2 linked regions of the Arthrobacter sp. ERGS1:01 genome follow. The protein of the gene in region 1 interacts with the protein of each later gene in a pairwise test. Links are inferred from orthologs where the notes say so. Each region holds a gene or a part of one and is shown on either strand. Other genes may lie near its edges. The genes, in order: AL755_RS00620 and bioB.

The links.
Region 2: the proteins of AL755_RS00620 (region 1) and bioB interact in binary tests that used the Escherichia coli proteins (3 or more experiments, as listed by UniProt). The link is inferred for Arthrobacter sp. ERGS1:01 from one-to-one orthologs.

The regions. Positions count from the first base shown.
Region 1 is NZ_CP012477.1:142,475-145,730, forward strand. The notes cover bases 4-2,945. They hold AL755_RS00620 (class II glutamine amidotransferase), read left to right. Parts: upstream 4-1,018; coding sequence 1,019-1,873; downstream 1,874-2,945. Other genes in these bases: AL755_RS00615 (uracil-xanthine permease family protein), read right to left, coding at 4-552; AL755_RS00625 (ArsR/SmtB family transcription factor), read right to left, coding at 1,886-2,200; AL755_RS00630 (cation diffusion facilitator family transporter), read left to right, coding at 2,254-2,945. Outside these bases: more of AL755_RS00615, read right to left, coding at 1-3; more of AL755_RS00630, read left to right, coding at 2,946-3,189; AL755_RS00635 (YciI family protein), read left to right, coding at 3,199-3,256.
Region 2 is NZ_CP012479.1:2,995,507-2,998,786, forward strand. What follows is about bases 298-3,263. They hold bioB (biotin synthase BioB), read right to left. Parts: upstream 2,339-3,263; coding sequence 1,256-2,338; downstream 298-1,255. Other genes in these bases: AL755_RS17550 (adenosylmethionine--8-amino-7-oxononanoate transaminase), read right to left, coding at 298-1,263; AL755_RS17560 (TetR/AcrR family transcriptional regulator C-terminal domain-containing protein), read left to right, coding at 2,449-2,997; AL755_RS17565 (LLM class flavin-dependent oxidoreductase), read right to left, coding at 3,000-3,263. Outside these bases: more of AL755_RS17550, read right to left, coding at 1-297; more of AL755_RS17565, read right to left, coding at 3,264-3,280. UniProt on the Escherichia coli protein: Catalyzes the conversion of dethiobiotin (DTB) to biotin by the insertion of a sulfur atom into dethiobiotin via a radical-based mechanism.

The sequences.
Region 1 (3,256 bases):
GCGGAACAGCACGCTGACCAGGATGATGACCACCAGCGTCACGGTGGCCGTGACGGGTGCCAGCAGGAAGTTTTTCTTCGCGGCCGGGGCCAGGTTCAGCCCGATCAACGCCACGATGGTGCCCGTGACGGCCGGCGGCATGAGCCGGTTGATCCAGCCCGCGCCAAACGCCTGCACAATCAGGCCGATCGCGGCCAGGGTGACGCCGGCCATGACCACCCCGCCCAGGGCCCCGGCCACGCCGAACTGCGTCTGTGAGGCGAGGATCGGGGCGATGAAGGCAAAGCTGGAACCCAGGTAGCTGGGCACCTTGCCGCGCGTCAGGACCAGGAACAGCAGGGTTCCGATGCCGGAGAAGAACAGTGTGGTGGCCGGCGGCATGCCGGTGAGGATCGGCACCAGGAACGTGGCGCCAAACATGGCCACCACGTGCTGGAGGCCAATCCCGATGGTGCGCGGCCAGCTCAGGCGCTCGTCGGGGCGGACCACCTCACCGCGCTTGATGGTCCTGCCGTCCCCGTGGACGCTCCATTGTGTTCCCAGTAAGCCCATAGTTGCCTTTCCAAAGCGTGGTCAAGGTGTGATCCGGCCACCGACAACACTATCCCCTGGTGGCATCGCCGGCAGCCGGATCTGGTGCTCCGTGGAACTGGCGGGTCAGGCCGTGGCGCGACGGGCGGACACCCGCGTGGACGCCCAGAACAGCAGGACCATGACGGCAATGCCGGCGGCCGCCAAAACGGCATGGGTGTAGTGCATAAGTGTCATTCTGTTGTCCCAGTGGTTGATTCCGGCGCAGTGCACGGAAGATGGGCGTGCCGGGGATCCGGCAGGCCTGGGCAGGTGTTCTCGCGAGGAACAAGTTTACTTAGGTTAGCTTAAGCTAACTTTTTGGGTTTGCCGTGATTGTGAAGGAGTGTTCCACCGCTCGGTCCGGACGCTAGGATCGCACTAGGTCCGGCATCCCGTGGCGCGTATCCGTCCGCGGCTTATGAGTCGGATCGGAGCGGGGTGGCGCATGTGCCGTTTGTTTGGACTCCACGCCGGGCCGGACCCGGTCAAGGCAACATTCTGGCTGCTCAAGGCTCCGGACAGCCTGGCCCTGCAGAGCCGGCGGGAGCCGGACGGCACGGGCATTGGCGTGTTCACCGCAGACGGCGAGCCGGAAATTACCAAGCAGCCGCTCGCGGCCTTTGCGGACCCGGAATTCGCCACGGCGGCCCGGGAGCTCAAGAGCCGGACGTTCGTGGCCCACGTCAGGTACGCCACCACGGGCGCGCATACCCTGGAGAATACGCACCCCTTTGAGCAGGATGGGCGGATCTTTGCCCATAACGGCGCGTTCGGTGAGTTGGAGAAGCTCGACGCGCGGCTGGCCGGGCTTGGCGGCGCGGACCTGGTCCGGGGGCAGACCGACAGTGAACGGCTGTTTGCCCTGATCACCGTGGAGACCAGGCGCCACGACGGCGATCTGCACGCCGGAATCTCCGCCGCCCTGGCCTGGATTGCGGAAAACCTGCCGGTCTACAGCCTCAACTTCATTCTCGCGTCGGCCACCGACATGTGGGCCGTGCGGTACCCGGCGACCCACGAACTCTATGTCCTCGAGCGGGCGCCCGGCGGGCATCGCAGGGGCCTGCCATTGAAGGCCGAGAGTGGCCGAATCCACGCGCACAGCCGGGAATTGGCGGGGCGGGGATCGGTGGTCATCGCCACGGAGCGCATGGACCACGATCCCGGCTGGCGGTTGTTGGCGCCGGGGGAGCTGCTGCACATTGATGCCGACCTCAACGTCAGCAGCAGCCGCCCGGTGACGCAATCCCCAGCCCGGGTGCTTGTGGTGGAGCCCCAAGCGACCCCGCCGGGCACCTGAGCCGCGGGCGCCCTAGGGGTGCCCGGCGTTGTGCTCCGGGTTCACCTGCAGGACGACGCCGAGCAGGTCGTTGAGTGCGTGGGCCAGGGCCGGGTGGGCCAGCTCGTAGCGCGAGCGGCGGCCTTCCTGGACGGCCACGGCCAGCCCACAGTCGCGCAGGCAGGAAAGATGGTTGGACATGCTCTGGCGGGACACGTCCAGCTTTTGGGCCAGTGCGGCCGGGTAGCTCGGGGTGATGGCCAGTTCCATGAGGATTTGCGCCCGGGTGGGGTCCGAGATGGCGTAGCCAAACCGGGCCAGGACCGCCGCGTTGCTAATGGGCTTCATTCTCAATATGGTACACCTTTTGATGGATTCAGCAATCGATGTACTATTGAGGCATGTCGGGACACGATCACTCACACGGCCACTCGCACGCGGGCGCACCCGGGGAAAGCCACCAGGGACGCATTGCCGTCGCGCTGGGCATCACCCTGGCCGTCTTCGTGGTCCAGCTCATCGGCTCCTGGCTGACGGGCTCACTGGCGCTGCTCTTCGACTCCGCCCACGTACTCACGGACGCCGGCGGCCTGGCCATGGCCCTCGTCGCAGCCCGGCTCATGGCCCGGCCCTCCACCAACCGGCGCACCTGGGGCTTTGCCCGTGCGGAGGTCCTGGCCGCAACCGCGCAGGCCGCCATACTTCTCGCCGTCGGGCTGGTGGTTTTGGTGGAAGGCGTGCAGCGGCTGTTCCATCCGGCGGACATCGCCTCGCAGGAGATGATCATTTTTGGCGTCGTCGGCCTGGTGGGCAACGTGATCTCGCTGTTTGTCCTGCTGGGCGGGCGCAGCAAGAACTTCAACATGCGCGCCGCGTTCCTGGAGGTCATGAACGACGCCCTCGGCTCGGTGGCCGTCATCATCGCGGCGATCATCATCACCACCACCGGCTGGGTGCAGGCCGACGCCGTGGTGGCCATGCTCATTGGCGCGCTGATCCTCCCGCGCACCGTCAAACTCCTGCTGGAAACCATCGGCGTGCTGCTCGAATCCACGCCCGCCGGGCTGGACCTGGCCAAGGTGCGCGAACACATCATGGAACTGGACCACGTGCACGGGGTCCACGACCTCCACGCGAGCCAAATCGCCACCGGGCTGCCCATCCTGTCGGCCCACGTGGTGGTGGACGAGGGCTGCTTCCACGACGGCCACGCCCCCACCATGCTCGACGCCCTGCAAAAATGCGTGGCCGGGCACTTCGACATCAGCATCGAACACTCCACGTTCCAGCTGGAGCCCGTGGGCCACGCCGAGCACGAGCCCGGGGCGCACCACTAGGATTCAAGCATGCAATATGTGGCGTTCTACTCTCCCAGCCCCACCGGATTCGGCAAGGTCGCCGAGG
Region 2 (3,280 bases), on another replicon or contig:
CACCCACACGCCATGCTCCAGGGCTGCGCGGGTCACGGCCGGGACATCGACGGGGCCGGACAGCTCGACGACGCCCACGGCACCGAGCGTGCGCACGTCCCGGACGGAAGCCAGCCCGGCGGCCGGAGCCAGCGCGGCGGCCAGCCCCTCCCCGACCCGGGCAACCTGGCCCTGCCAGCCGGCCGAAGCCAGCAGTTCCAGGGACGCGCCCGCCACGGCGCAGGCCAGCGGGTTGGCCATGAACGTGGGGCCGTGCAGCAGGGAACGCAGCGGCGAGGCGGTGACGACGTCGGCCACGGCCGCAGAACACAGCATGGCGGCCAGCGTCAGGTAGCCGCCCGTCAAAGACTTGCCCACGCACATGATGTCCGGGACAACGGCGGCCCATTCGACGGCAAACAGCGTCCCGGTGCGGCCAAACCCGGTCGCGATCTCGTCGCAGATCAGCAGCAGGCCGTTGTCGCTGGCCACGCGCCGGGCGGCGGCGAGCGCGGCGGGTGCGTAGATGTACATGCCGCCGGCGCCTTGGAGTATGGGCTCCAGGACTATGCCGGCAAGCTCGTCGCGGTGGCGGGCCACCGTTTCCTCGAGGATCCCGATCCAGGCCGCCACCTCTGCGGCGTCGGCCACGAGTTCGCCGTCCACCAGCCGGGCGGCGGGCGGGCGGGGCAGGAAGAGTTGCTGGGGAATCACGGACGGGAAGGCGGCATGCATGCCGTCCACGGGGTCGCACACGCCCATGGCCGCAAAGGTGTCGCCGTGGTAGCCGCCGCGCAGTGCAAGGAAGCGGGTGCGCCGGGGCCGGCCCATGCCTAACTGGTACTGAAGCGCCAGCTTCAGGGCAACCTCCACGGAAATGGACCCGGAGTCCGCCAGGAACACGTGCGCCAAGCCCTCCGGTGCCAGGTCGACGAGCCGTTCGGCCAGGTGTACGGCGGGTTCATGCGTGAGGCCGCCGAACATGACATGGCTGAACCGGCCGGCCTGGTCCAGCAGTGCACGGTCCAGGGCCGGGTGCCGGTAGCCGTGGATCGCCGACCACCACGAACTCATGGCATCAACGGCCTCAAAGGCGGTGCCGTCAGCAGCGGTGAGGCTCAGCCTCGTGCCCTCCGCTGCGTTCACGGCGAAGGGGGCATCGCCGTCGAGCGGTGAATAAGGGTGCCACAGCAGCCCGCGGTCACGGGCGATGAGGGACGCGGGAGTCGTTGCCTGTTCCGAGACGGCGGACTCCGGATGCGACAGGAGTGCTCCCCTAGGCATTGGGGGCCATGGCCGTGCCGGCCCCGCGGCGACGGATGGCAAGGGACCCGCCCGGGGAGGCGACGGCGTCGTCCGGGTCCTGAGTGCCGGGCTCCCGGCTGCCCAGGACGGTGAAACCGTTGTCCGCAATCATCTCGAGGTCGGCCTTGGCCGCCTGGCCCTCGCTGGTCAGGTAGTCGCCCAGGAACAGCGAATTGGCCACCTGCAGGGCCAGCGGCTGGAGCGTGCGCAGGTGCATCTCGCGCCCGCCGGCCATGCGCAGCTCGGTGTCGGGGCGAGCGAAGCGGACCATGGCCAGGATGCGCAGGCAGGCGGCGGGGGTCAGCAGCCAAGTCCCTTCCAGGGGGGTGCCGTCGAAGGGCATCAGGAAGTTCACGGGGATGGATTCGCTGCCCAGTGCCCGCAGTGCGAAGACGGCGTCGACGAGGTCGTTATGGCTTTCGCCCATGCCCACGATGACGCCGGAGCAGGGCGAGAGGCCGGCGTCCTTGGCGTGCTCCACGGTGCGCACGCGGTCGGAAAATTCATGCGTGGAGCAAATGTCGGCGTACATGGATTCGCTGGTGTTGAGGTTGTGGTTGTAGGCGTCCACCCCCGCGGACTTCAGGCGATCGGCCTGGCCGTCCTTGAGGATGCCCAGGCAGGCGCACACCTCGACGTGGGGGTTGCCGTCCTTGAGCTCGCGGACCATCCCGGCCACGCGGTCCACGTCGCGATCGCTGGGGCCCTTGCCGCTGGCCACCATGCAGATGCGCGATGCCCCGGCGCCGATGCCGGTGGCGGCCTGGGCCAGCGCCTCCTCCGGCTTGAGCCAGGTGTACTTCAGGATTTGGGCGGCGGAGCCCAGGCGCTGCGAACAGTAGGTGCAGTCCTCCGGGCAAAGCCCCGATTTCAGGTTGACGAGGTAGTTCACCTTGACGGTGTTGCCGAAGTGGGCGCGACGCAAACGTGCAGCGGCCGCCACCACCTCCAGCAGTTGGTCGTCGGTGGATTCGAGGACGGCGAGCGCCTCTTCACGGGTCAGCTCGGCACCGGACAGCTGCCGGTCGGCAAGGTCGTTAAAGTAATTGAACACTGTTCAAGTGTGTGAGGCGGCGGCCCCGCTGTCAATCGGGGCACCCCGGCATGGGGGAAGATAAAGGGGCGCCGCAGGGGCGCTAGGACTTTGCCGAAGGGGAGCTGGCCATGGCGCTGACACGCGAACAGATCGTCGACGCCGCCCTGGGAATCCTGCGCGAATACGGGCTCGCTGACCTCTCCATGCGCCGCCTGGCCCGGGACCTGGACGTCCAGGTCGGCGCCCTCTACTGGCACATCAAGAACAAGCAGGACCTGCTGACGGTGCTGGCCGGGCGGATTCTGGCACCCGTGGGCGAGGCGGCCACGCTGCGCGAACTGGCCGTGTCGATCCGCACCGCCCTCTTGGCCGTCCGCGACGGCGCCGAGGTGGTGGCCCTGGCCCATGTGCTGGCGCCGGCGGGGCCTTCCGCCCTGCTGCGTGTACGGGGCCTGTTGGACGCGCAGGGCCTGACGGACCAGGAGGGGCGGTGGGCCGCCGACGCGGTGGTCAACTACATTTTGGGCGCCGTCACGCAGGAGCAGACCCGCGCCGGTTTCACCCGGGCGGGCCTGCTGGACGCCATGGACTCCGACACCGATGCGGCGTTCGGTTACGGCCTGGAGCTGTTCCTCGCCGGGCTGGCCGGCGAGGGCAGCGGCCCCCGCACGGCCTGAGACTAGGCCGCGGTGCGCTGGGCCAGGTGTCCGCGCAGGGTGGTGGCCGTGTACTCCGTGCGGAACAATCCGCGCCGCTGCAGTTGCGGCACCACCAGCGTCACGAAGTCCTCCAGAGATTCGGGCAGCAGCGGCGGCATCAGGTTGAAACCGTCCGCACCGCCCTCCTCAAACCATTGCTGCATTTGACCGGCCACCTCGGCCGGGGTGCCCACCATGGTGGCGTGGCCGCCGCCGGCCGCCAGCCGGCCCAGGAGTTGGCGCACCGTTGGCTGCTCGGTCT